Regions from separate parts of the Neobacillus sp. GCM10027624 genome, predicted to be linked through region 4. Evidence: riboswitches for the same ligand, from Rfam matches in the RefSeq annotation. Region 4 holds a riboswitch; each other region holds the start of a gene.
What was found. A riboswitch is a leader RNA that binds a small molecule or an ion and turns the genes downstream of it on or off. The one in region 4 is predicted to bind thiamine pyrophosphate.
Positions count from the first base shown of each region.

Region 1: linked by a shared signal. The riboswitch ahead of ACFQZ9_RS09535 (uracil-xanthine permease family protein) and the one ahead of thiH (ThiH family protein) in region 4 are both predicted to bind thiamine pyrophosphate.
Region 2: linked by a shared signal. The riboswitch ahead of ACFQZ9_RS04020 (thiamine phosphate synthase) and the one ahead of thiH (ThiH family protein) in region 4 are both predicted to bind thiamine pyrophosphate.
Region 3: linked by a shared signal. The riboswitch ahead of thiC (phosphomethylpyrimidine synthase ThiC) and the one ahead of thiH (ThiH family protein) in region 4 are both predicted to bind thiamine pyrophosphate.

Region 1 is NZ_JBHTHD010000003.1:898,697-901,859, reverse strand. It holds gene ACFQZ9_RS09535 (uracil-xanthine permease family protein) at 1-1,191, opposite strand, end outside; TPP riboswitch at 1,266-1,376, opposite strand; gene ACFQZ9_RS09530 (ATP-binding protein) at 1,431-2,150, opposite strand; gene ACFQZ9_RS09525 (ECF transporter S component) at 2,147-2,647, opposite strand; gene ACFQZ9_RS09520 (ATP:cob(I)alamin adenosyltransferase) at 2,637-3,163, opposite strand, start outside.
Region 2 is NZ_JBHTHD010000002.1:797,067-800,229, reverse strand. It holds gene thiO (glycine oxidase ThiO) at 1-563, opposite strand, end outside; gene ACFQZ9_RS04020 (thiamine phosphate synthase) at 538-1,254, opposite strand; TPP riboswitch at 1,271-1,379, opposite strand; gene ACFQZ9_RS04015 (GNAT family N-acetyltransferase) at 1,614-2,099, shown strand; gene ACFQZ9_RS04010 (hypothetical protein) at 2,255-3,163, shown strand, end outside.
Region 3 is NZ_JBHTHD010000002.1:198,503-201,665, reverse strand. It holds gene ACFQZ9_RS01020 (transglycosylase domain-containing protein) at 1-758, shown strand, start outside; gene ACFQZ9_RS01015 (hypothetical protein) at 899-1,237, shown strand; TPP riboswitch at 1,361-1,473, shown strand; gene thiC (phosphomethylpyrimidine synthase ThiC) at 1,614-3,163, shown strand, end outside.
Region 4 is NZ_JBHTHD010000002.1:396,755-399,917, reverse strand. It holds gene ACFQZ9_RS01925 (GNAT family N-acetyltransferase) at 1-299, shown strand, start outside; gene ACFQZ9_RS01920 (hypothetical protein) at 708-1,118, opposite strand; TPP riboswitch at 1,626-1,726, shown strand; gene thiH (ThiH family protein) at 1,782-2,864, shown strand.

The DNA of each region.
Region 1 (3,163 bases), on a different contig from region 4:
TCCTTTTACATCTTTAAAATACGTCGGCAGACTAATCGCTAATAGGATGGATAATCCGATAATCATGTAATTTGTTTCGTTTTTATCCACTTTAGCCAAAATCGAAATTCCGGTAAAAACTAGGCTGGCTGCGGCAGGTAAAAAGATCCCGCCGACAACGGCATCCGGTGTCAATGCTAGAATGGCACCGGCTTTTGGGACAAAGCCCAGTACTAAGAAAATTACCCCAGCAACGATCACCGGTTTTCGTGACCCTATACCTGTTAATCTTAACAGTCCAACGTTTTGTGCATATGCGGTAGTAGGAAATCCTCCGATTAATGAGGAAATAAGTGAACCGGCAGACTCACCTGCAAAACCGTTCCGGATTCTTTTTCGGTCTAAATCAATATCAAGCATTTCCGCGGATGCCTGATAAACACCCATTGCTTCAATAATCGCTACAATATAAGCGACAAAAAACGTCAAAAACCAACTCCAATGGAAGGTGAATTCTCCATAAGGAAGAAAATGAGGCATGCCAAACCAGCCTTTTTCACTAATAATTGAAAAGTTTGTTTTTCCAATACAAATGGCAATCAAGTCGCCAACAATCAGGGCAATAAGGAAAGAGAATGACTTCCATATGCCGCGCCCGAAAAGAGATAATACAATAACCACCAAGGCAGTTGGGATGGACATGACTAGCGTGCTCGAGCTTGCAAAGCTGTCCATTCCCGGTGTTCCGCCTAAAAATTCATATAACGTAAAGCTTGATAAGGAAATTCCGACGATAAAAATAACGGTTCCGGAAATAACTGGTGTAAATAGAGCCTTTAGTTTTCCAATTACACCGGTAATGGATAAAAGAAGAACAATTATTGCACTTAAAAAGATACTGCCACTTGCAGCCGCAAGCGCATTTGCTTTACCTGCTGAAATCATGATGGAGTCAAAGGCTGCGGACGGTCCTTGAACAATTGGCAATCTGACAAGCTTCGTTGCTTGTATCAAGGTTACCAGTCCTGCAGAGATAAAAATGGCGTTGACAATATTAGCTGATAAGGACAGCGGCAATCCAATCATTGCTGCGACAAAAATTGGATCCAGCCAGACATTTGAAACAAAGACATGCTGCAATCCATATAAAAAACTTTTAACTGGCGGTAATTTTTCCTCCACCCCTATTACAATACTTTCGTTCTCATTCATGCTGTACTCCCCTTTATAAAAAATAAAAAAGCCAGATCCATAATAGGACCTGACTTAATTGGCAATAGAAAAAATTAATTTTTCCACTACTTTCCTACGCTGGTACGATCCAGATCAGGTCCAAAGGGTTAAAAAACAAATTGTTTTTCTCTCAGCCTCGAATCCGGGCACCCCTAGTAGTCTATGAATTTAATAATTTTATCCTATACCTAATTAAAGTGAATAGCAACCAAAATATTTTAAAATTCTAAACGCACCTGGTGGAAATAATCACCAGATGCACTCTTAATTTTTTCTTCAAGGCCTACAGAATAAACGGCAATAAAGCAAGTGGAAGGACCTGATGATTTAAAAACATCTACATCCGTTAGTAGATTTACTTTTTCTATAACCATATTTGAAAATAGTTGATTCATCTCATATAAGATTCCTTTTGAGCCCACTGGTAAAACAACCACATCTTTTAGTGTGCATATTTCTTGGAAAAGTGCCAATGGTACCACGCTATCCGATTGCTCCACCACCTCATTGCCAACAAGGGGCATCCCAATAACCGCAACTCTTAAAGAGTCTGAAGGCGATACTTCCATTACTGTATCTGCTCCCTTTTTTCCAATTACGATAATCCCGACAGCAGATTGTTTTAAGGAAAAATTACTTTCTGTACTTCCCGTAACGGAAACTTCGTTTAAACCAAGTTCCTTTACTCCCTTTTGAACACCTTTGACGAGTTCCTTCCACGGTTCATTGCCGCAAAAATTGTGAAGTACCACAGAAATAGGCTTTCCACCACCTGCAATGCATTCCATGGCGGCAACACGAAAGGAATAATAGGCAACCGTTTCATAGGATACTTTAACCAGGTCTCCCTCCTTCATCCCAATCCCACCGCTATTATCGCTTGAAATGATAAGTGATTCCTCTTCGTTTAAAGGTATGGTCACACTGTCTCTCATCATTTAAGTTCTTCTTTCTGTCCTGCAGTTTTAAAAAGACCTGAAAGTCTCGGAATCAACAGTAACCCTATTATCACATTGATCATTGAACCAATTAATAATGATGGGACAAGTGTCACGTAGAAACCCATACTCATTAAAAAAATAAAGGGAAGCGGTGCGGCAAATGCGTTTCCTAAAACAAAAAGAGCACTGGCTATGATTCTCTTATTTTTATACAAACCCCCGAAAATCCAAACAAGCACTGCCATTTCACCGGCAATTAAAATATGCATTGGTCCTAGTGGAAAACCGCCAAATAGGGCAGATAATAAATGGCCAAATGCAGCGACAATCGCTCCTGGTCGAGCCCCGATTAATACAGCTGCTAGAAGTGCTGGGAACACATCCAAGGCGACACTTCCAACGACTGCTGGAATTTTGATGGAAGCCCCCACTACAGATAATGCGGTGAAAAGCGCAAGCCAGCTTAGCATTTTTCCCTTCAATCTATTTTTCATCCGACCGCTTCCCACCTCTGAACACTTTTGCACTCCTTACATACTCCACATCTTTTACATTCAGGCGATAATTAATTACCCTTGCTAAGGCAAAGAAATAGTCTGATAGACGGTTTAAGTATTGCAGTGCAAGTTCAGGAGCATTTGAGTCAGCTTTTATCAATTTTACCACCAAGCGTTCTGCTCTCCTTGTTACGGTCCTCGCAATATGAATCGAGGCAGCCGGTTTTGTACCTCCTGGTAAAATAAACCTTTCTAATTCAGGAGCCTCTTCAATATACTCATCGATTTTCTTTTCCAAATAATCGATCGACTCTTTATGCAGTTTTATTTCACGTTTTTCTGAAACATTTGCTAGGTCTCCGCCACAATCGAATAATTCGTGCTGAATGGTTTCAAGGTCGGCTAGTACATCTGCGAAAAGGACCGGATCAAGCTCTTGAATTGCCTGGCCGACAAAACAATTTACCTCATCAACGGTTCCATACGCTTCTACTCTAGTATCATCTTTATCAA
Region 2 (3,163 bases), 400 kb from region 4:
TCAAAAAGAAAAGAGAGGACCTCGGTATTTTCATGAATTTCTGCTCCATAGTGGATAGCGGCTTTTGCAAAGCCTTGAGTTAATTTTCCCGGTTGAACATGCCCGTCATTTGGGAGATACATCCCGCCGGCAACACTCGGTGAAATAGCTGGTTCCATTTCTCTTATATCCAATGAGTCGAGCCACTGGATTTTGGAATCCCAATTATTTTGAAAAATGACCTGTTTTTTCAATTCGGTTGCAATTTCATCTGTTTCTGCGACTCTTAACATGCCTTTTTGGACGAACTCAATATCGACTCCTGTAAGCCCGAATAACTCGTTTGAAAGTTCTGGAAACATAGCCTGACTTTTTATTGCCAGATGGAAGAGGGGACCTTCTTGTTCAATTTCCGCTTGGGCTGCCAGCATCCCCGCGGCCGCACTCGAAGCCTGGCAAGCTAATCGTTCTTTTTCTAAAATAATGACTTTTTTACCCAGTTTGGAAAGTTGATAGGCGATGGAAGCACCGTTAATTCCGCCGCCGATGATGGCAACATCATATGAATGACACAATTGATTCATCTCCATTTTTTAGTTCATTTGCGTAAGACTTTACCGCTGCTACTGGATCCTTTGCATCTAACACTCCCGATATAACCGCAATACCGGTTGCACCTGCCTGAAGAACTTGATAAGTATTTTCTGGTCTGATACCGCCAATTGCAATAACCGGGATGTTTAATTGAGATACCTTTTTTAATTCCTCAAGACCTTTAGGGATTTTTCCAGGTTTTGAATGAGAAGGGTAGACATGTCCGAACAGCACGTAATCGGCATGATCCCTTATCGCCTTTAGTCCATCCTCAAAAGAGTGGATGGAGCTTCCTACCCGAAGTTGTTGGAAATTATCTTTTACAATGCCTGCATCTAAACTGTGATAAGCTAATTGAACTCCCGCTACTCCTGTCACTGAGGCCACATCCACCCGATCATTAAGGATTATTTTTGACAAAGGGATGTTTTTCTTTGTTAAAAATTCGACTGCATCAAAAAGTTCTCTGGCTGTTATTATTTTTTCTCGCAGGTGAATCGCAGTTATGTATGGCTGGATATCTGTGACAATTTCAGCAAACTGCTCAATTGGCATTTGACCATTTGAAATAAGATGGAATTCCTTTGAAATATAAGTCACCCCTTTAGAAGATTCCGTTGAAATGAAAAAAACCACTTCCGATTTGTAAGGAAGTGGTTTTTGAAAATTTGAAATAAACAATTTTTTGGTTACTCAAATATCCTATTTTCCACTTCCCTACGCTGGTTTTAACCAGATCAGGTTCATAGAGTCCCGAAGTAGCACTTCAATCTCAGCCCTTTAAAAAGGCACCTCTAGCGGAATAGCTTTATTTATTCATTTGTAATGTTTTCCTGCAATTATTATATTAACACGCTGGTCAGATATGTCAAATCATTTTGTCAACTTTTAATAATGTTTTATTTTACTAGATTTTTATATTTATCATTTCTAATTTCTTAATCTTGTATAAATACTTTTCAATTTTTCGACATTCTTAAGAAAATATTATCTTCCATGTGTTAAACTTAAATAGATTGATGATGGAGGGAAGATTAGGCATGTTGAATATTCGAAACGTAAAAGAGCAGGACTTATCTGATATTGTAATCATTGAACAGCTTTGTTTTCCTCAAGAAGAGGCGGCAACAAAGGAAGCATTTGAAATGAGGATTAAAGTGATCCCTGATAGTTTTTTTGTTGCGGAAGAAAATGGGGTGGTCATTGGTTTTGTTAATGGACCGGTTATTAAAACCCCCTTCATTACGGATGACTTATTTAAGGATCTAAAGGTAAACCCAGAAACGGGGGGCCATCAAAGTATCCTTGGGATAGCGGTAACACCACATTTTCAAACACGTGGGGTGGCAGCGGCACTCCTTGCTCATATTGAAAAAGCTGCAAAAGAAAAAAATCGCGAAACAATCACCCTTACCTGTAAAGAAGAACTAATTGTCTTCTATCTAAATCATGGATACCGAAACCTAGGAACCTCGGACTCCCAGCATGCCGGAGTTACGTGGTATAACATGGTTAAAAATTTATAATCCCGTGGACTATGTGAAACAAGAAAATTCGGGTGGTGCCTGGCACCACCCGAATTTTCTTTATTTGTTTAAGGAAAAAAGTAACTTTTAGAGGGTTTGCTTTCCATTTGTCGAACTATTTAGATAATAATTAATCGACAATTGAGGTGGGAAAGTTGTACGATATCCAATATGCATTTTTCAATGAGTATGGTGATTATGGTTTTGATTTTGACAACAGTGACGTCTCAACCCACTTTATCATTACGGCTATTCTAGTAAAAGATTCCGATAAAGAAGGGTTAGAAGGGGAAATTGAAAGGATATGGAAAAAATATATTCAAAAAGAAGACAACCATTTTAGTTACATAAAAAATCAACCAGATCTTATGCTGCAAATTTTGAATGAAATGAAGGAATTACCTTTTAAAATATATGCATATGTGATCGATAAGCAGAAAATAAGAGACAACAGTGGAGTCACCTACAAAAATACGTTTATAAAATATTTAACACGCAAGGTCCTCGAAGATTTATCGAATACATTTGAAAAGCTTGATATTATTTCGGACGACCAGGAACCGAAAGAGTTTATGAAGGCGTATATCAATTATGTAAAACAAGAATGTATACCTGACCTATTTAATTATTCAAGCTTCGGATTCAATAACACGAAATCAGATATTCTTGTCAAATTGTCAGAATGGATTGCACGAACACTGGCAATAGGGTATGACCGAAATCTTTCAAAATATTATCAAACATTTTATAAAATCATCAAACCTCAAATTGTCCGAATCAATTTATGGCCCCATGACTATCGGAATTTTCTCTATGATTACAAGGTAGACTCTGCTGACATTAAGAATGACGAGGTAATCATCAAACAGGCAGTCAACTTAGCTTATCAATACATTGATAAGTATCGAAAAAGTGACGATGAGGATGAAAAACTTCGCATTGATTTTTTAAAGTTTTTACTATTTAATCTGAAAGAAAATCCAGATGAATATGTTTACACACAGGAAATATTAAATAATCTCAATGCTATACGCAATATCGAGTTGAACCCACATAATTTTCGC
Region 3 (3,163 bases), 200 kb from region 4:
CAAAACAGCTAGGGATTACTTTTGATCACAACCAAATTTATGAGTCCTATGCCATTGGCGGAAATACCGTCAGCCCATTGGAAATGGCTGGGGCATACAGTGCTTTTGCCAATCAAGGCACATACAACAAGCCGCATTTTGTACAAAAAGTCGTGTTTCCGAACGGTAAAGTCGTGAGCTTTAAACCGAAACCAAAACAGGTTATGCATGATTACACTGCCTATATGATTACCGATATGCTGCGGGATGTTGTGGACTCTGGGACAGGTAAAGCAGCAAATGTACCTTGGCTGGATATTGCCGGAAAAACGGGAACGACTAATTTTGATGAACGGACTAGTCTTCAATATGGCTATCCATTGGGTGGTGTAGCCAAGGACAGTTGGTTTACGGGATATACCCCACAATATACGATGTCTGTTTGGACGGGATATGTGAAGAATGGCACGGGTAACTATTTACCAGGAGATACAACACATATTGCGCAAATCATGTTTAGTAAAATGATGCAGAAATTTGGCACGGACAGTACAACCTTCCAGCAGCCGAATGATGTGTATCAAATGGGAAATGATCTTTATATTCGCGGTGCAGCCGAGGTTCCACCCCCACCTAAGCCTGTGGTGCAACAAAAAAAGACTCAAAAGATCGTGGAAAAGCAACAAAAAGCTATCGAGAAAAAAATAGAGAAAGCACCTGGTAAACAAAAAAACCAAGAGAAAAAGCAAAAAGGACACGGAAAAAATAATAACCATTAAGTTCTGTAATGACTGCATGAAATTCAATTTCAGCAGTCTTTTTTTACTACAACTGGAATAATGAAAAAAAGTGAATAAACCAAAACTTCAAAGTTAACTCTATATACTAACGGTCAAATTGACGGTATGAGGTGTTTTCTTTGCAAGATTGGTGGATTTATCAACATTTTATTAATACGATGTGGTTTATCTTGTTCCTTATTTCCTTACCTGTAGCACTGGGACTTTTCATCTTCTATTCCTACTTAAAAAATAATAAACAAAATGGTAATCAGGAAAATAATCAAAATAACCAAAACCAACAGCAAGATCAGAATCAAAGTAAGCAGAGTAATCAAGAAAACCAAAACAATCAGCAATCAGATAATCAAGAAAACCAAAACAATCAGCAATCAGATAATCAAGAAAATCGAAACAATCAGCATGCCAACAATCAAGGAAATCAAACAAGTGAAACGAAACAAGAACAACCGACTTGAAGAAAAATAGAAAAAATCTAGTTCTATTTACTTATTTCAATAAAAAATAGAGAGAAAGGCTTTTATTATCTAAAAACTTATGTTAATTTGTAAAGGTAAGTTTCATATTGTATATTGTTTCCAATGCTCTACTAGGGGGGTCCGATAGCTCGGACTGAGAGAAGAATGCGTTAATTCTTTGACCCTTCGAACCTGATCTGGATGATACCAGCGTAGGGAAGTAGTTATGAAGGCGTCAATTCTTACAACGCGCCACTACTTTTTGACGATTTAATCAGGTTCTGTGTAAACAGAACCTTTTTTTATTGTCATTCATTCTCCGTAATGAACGATGCTGTATCTTCCAGATTTGGATAACATTAAAGGAGGAAGTTACATGCAAACGGAAATGAACATTGAATTAAAATCACAATTTACAGGAAGTAAGAAAGTATATCAAAGGGGATCCAGGCCGGATATCCAGGTTCCAATGAGGGAAATTAGCCTAAACCGAACTGTCACTACTTTTGGTGAAGAAGAGAATGCTCCACTACGAGTTTATGATACAAGCGGTCCCTATACAGATGCGAATTATGATATCGATATTCGCAAAGGGCTTCCCGCTTTACGTCGAAAGTGGATTCTCGAAAGGGAAGATGTGGAGGCGTATGAAGGTAGAGAGATTAAACCTAAGGATAACGGCTACCTTGATGGGGATGAACGCGCAAACCTTGAATGGTTCCCAAATTTAAATAAGACACCTTTAAGAGCAAAGTCTGGAAAAAATGTTACACAAATGCATTATGCCAAAAAAGGTTTGATAACTCCCGAGATGGAATTTATTGCGATTCGTGAAAACTTAGATCCGGAATTTGTTCGAGATGAGGTAGCCCAAGGCCGAGCCATTATTCCTGCTAACATCAACCATCCTGAAAGTGAACCGATGATTATTGGTCGGAATTTTCATGTAAAAATCAATGCCAACATCGGAAATTCGGCCGTCACTTCCTCCATAGAGCAGGAGGTTGAAAAAATGACATGGGCCACACGCTGGGGTGCGGATACCATCATGGATTTATCAACGGGAAAAAACATACATACAACAAGAGAGTGGATCATCCGTAACTCACCTGTTCCAATTGGCACCGTTCCGATTTATCAAGCATTAGAAAAAGTAAATGGAATCGCTGAGAATTTAACGTGGGAAGTGTACCGTGATACATTAATCGAACAGGCGGAGCAAGGTGTAGATTATTTTACAATTCACGCCGGTGTGCTATTGCGCTATGTTCCAATGACGGCGAAACGGACAACAGGAATCGTATCACGAGGCGGATCCATTATGGCCCAATGGTGCTTAGCTCACCATCAGGAAAGTTTCTTATATACTCATTTTGAAGATATTTGTGAAATTCTGAAACAATATGATATTTCTGTTTCACTCGGAGATGGACTACGTCCGGGAAGTATCGCGGATGCCAATGATGAAGCACAATTTGCCGAGCTTGAAACACTTGGGGAATTAACAGAAATAGCATGGAAGCATGATGTCCAAGTAATGATTGAAGGTCCTGGCCATGTGCCAATGCACAAGATTAAAGAGAATATGGATAAGCAATTAGAAATTTGTAAGGAAGCTCCTTTTTATACATTAGGGCCGTTAACCACAGATATTGCGCCTGGATATGATCATATTACTTCTGCAATTGGTGCGGCTATGATCGGCTGGTTTGGGACGGCGATGCTTTGCTACGTTACTCCAAAAGAACATCTCGGCTTACCAAATAAGGAGGATGTGCGTGAAGGGGTTATTACGTATAAAATTGCTGCACATGCTGCCGATTTGGCGAAGGGCCATCCAGGAGCTCAAGATCGTGATAATGCCTTATCGAAGGCTAGGTTCGAATTCCGTTGGGAGGATCAATTTAATTTATCTTTAGATCCTGA
Region 4 (3,163 bases):
TTGCGACTTTTTTTGATCTTTCATCTGTTAAAGGAAAAAACGTAGGTTGCTTATCCCAATTTTACATTAAGGAAGGGTACAGACAATACGGAATTGGATCTAAACTTTTCAACATGTCAATGGAGTGGTTAAATACATTTGATGATATAGAAGATTATTTTATCTACGTCTCAAACGGTAATGAAAATGCCTTGGAATTCTATAAGCGTAAAGGGTTTACGGTAAGTCATGACATATTAGAAGGTTTTATCACTGTTTTAAGAAGTAATAAACAACTTCAAGATAAGAAAGCCGTTTAATTTAAGGCTTTAAAAAATGATTGTGTTGCTTATAACCCAAATAAAGATTTAATAGGCTTATATCTCACCGGGGGACCATGGGGATGGTTCTTGTGGTTGGGGGTAACCCGCAATTAAACCATGGGAAACAATCCCTTTAAAGCATTAAGAAAAGCTGCCACAATGCCAGCTAGTTCTACAACTCTTGTACCCATTCGTTCAACAAAATGTTTTATTTTGACTGTTTTAATAAGAATGTTGATTTAAAGGGATTTAAAAAAAAGCGAGAAAATAAAGGAATATAGTGAAAATTCAATAATAAATTGATACATCTTGTGCAATTCCTTTACAGCTTATTAAAGACTACCACAACAAAAATAACACCATACCCCCAGAAAAATCGCCTTCATTTTTTATTTTTTCAAAATTCTAGCCTATGCTAATATGATGGAGATGGTTGAAGGAAACGTAAACAATCTCTTTATCGTAAATCAATGAAATAATATCATTATTTACATCATATAAAACTCCTTCTATTTTTACTGGTCCATCACTGTTTATTTTGACCCATTTGAGTATTTGCGTTTCTAACAGATTTAGTAAATTATTAGCTTTATTGTACCCAATATCTTCTGGAGATACGAGATTGAATTCCTTGGTATTCTCTGTCACACTTTCTATGTGATCGTTATTATAGTAAACAACCCCATCTTTTTCCGTGAGTAGGACAAGATGATCATCAGAAACATCTAACAACCTTCCAACCCCTGCTTCTTGAAAACCTTGATCAACTTTGACCATTTTACCTATAAATGACTTCATCCTGCCTAAAAACACCAATAGATTTTCCCCTCTCCATGAAACAAGCTTTTTTTTATTTATATGGATACTGCATGGGGATTGTACTAATAAAAAAGCCTCTTTTGTGGGAAGAAGATATGTGATGTCTATATTCCACCAAACTGCCCCGTTCAAAGTACCTTGGAAAAATTACTACCTTGGTCAAAAACACTTTCAATCATTTGTATAAATTTTAAAAACTTACCTATATAATAACGTGTTCCCTATCTGGTTTTACAGGTGGGGATTGTTTTAACTCCTCTACATTACAAAAGTAATTAGAGGAGTTTATTTATTGGTAAAGAGTAGACAATGATTGGTAAATTCTTTGTCAAGGAATGGTTCAAAAGATGGCAGAGGTGGTAAATTCCTTTGGTCGTAATCAAATCTCATCTAAACACAAAGTTCATCCATCACATAGGTTCAATATATGTCCTATGTGATGTATATCATATTTATTATGGAATTCTTTTGATAAACTTGATTTATAAAAACAAATAACATTTGATAGAAAGCTAGGGGTGCCCTTATTGGGCTGAGAGGAGCAATCCAACCCTTTGAACCTGATTTGGATTAGTACCAACGTAGGGAAGCTAAACACGCTAGTGCAGCTTACCTATTTTTTTTGGGTAAGCTTTTTTATATTTCAAGGAGGATAGAACAATGAGCTATTACAAAAAATATTATGAGGAAAAGAACTTACCTTTTGAGGACTATTTTTCATCACTAACTTATGAAGATGTAAAGCACGTCATAAATAAAACAACGTTAAACGAGTTGGATTTTTTAACGTTATTGTCGCCTGCAGCAGAGCCTTTTTTAGAAGATATAGGGCAAAAGGCTCAACAAGTAACTGTTCAACATTTTGGGAAAGTTATGCAGTTGTTTGCCCCTCTCTATATATCCGATTTCTGCGTCAATCAGTGCGTGTATTGCAGTTACAGCATAAACAATGATTTTTCTCGAAAAAAACTTACCTTGTCTGAAATTGAAGCAGAGGCACAGGCACTAGCTAAAACAGGAATTGAACACTTGCTTATTTTAACTGGGGAATCAAGGTTACATGCCTCTATTGAATATCTTAAAGAAAGTATCACGATTTTAAAGAAATATTTTTCCTCCCTTTCAATTGAGATACACCCTCTGGAAACAGAAGAATACCGGGAATTGATTCAATGTGGCATAACCGGACTCACTATTCATCAGGAGGTATACAACGAAGATATATATAAGCAAATTCATGTGAAAGGTCCAAAACGAAACTATTTATATCGGTTGGATACGCCGGAACGGGGTTGCAAAGCAGGAATGAGCAAGGTTACTATCGGTGCGCTCTTAGGAATGGATGACTGGAGGAAAGAAGTGTTTTTTACCGGTATTCATGCTGCTTACTTGAAAAATAACTATTCAGAAACGGAAATCGGAATTGGATTTCCAAGAATGCGCCCTCATTTGGGGGATTTTCAGCCAAAAACAAATGTTACAGACAAAAATTTACTTCAAGCCATGCTGGCAATGCGTTTGTTTTTGCCAGAAGCAGATATTATCCTTTCTACAAGAGAGCAGTCGGAACTTCGTGACCATCTTATTAGTTTGGGCGTTACTAAAATGTCTGCAGCTTCCTCAACTGCTGTTGGTGGTTATGTTAACAAAGAGACCAGCCACAGTCAGTTTGAAATTTCCGATACACGAAGTGTTGACGAAATAAAAGATATGTTGCATCGTAACGACTATCAAATCCGATGAAGGCAATTAAGAATTTTATCTTACTAGCCAGTGTAACTCATGCTCTTAAAAGGCTGCCAGCTTTTAATCTGGCTATTGTGTTCTATATTGTTACTAAAGTGATTTTGGGGTGACAATTGTGGTTTGGATTAGCCTCTTAATACTGTTTCTTCTTCCTATGTTGATGGTCGTTGTCATTCGAGCAACTACGAAACATGATTGTTGTAGTAGTGGTATTCTGCGAAAAAAACGTAAAATTAAAAAGTGGGATTCCACCAATACACAAGATTTGTAAATTTAAAGAAGAATTACATTTTATG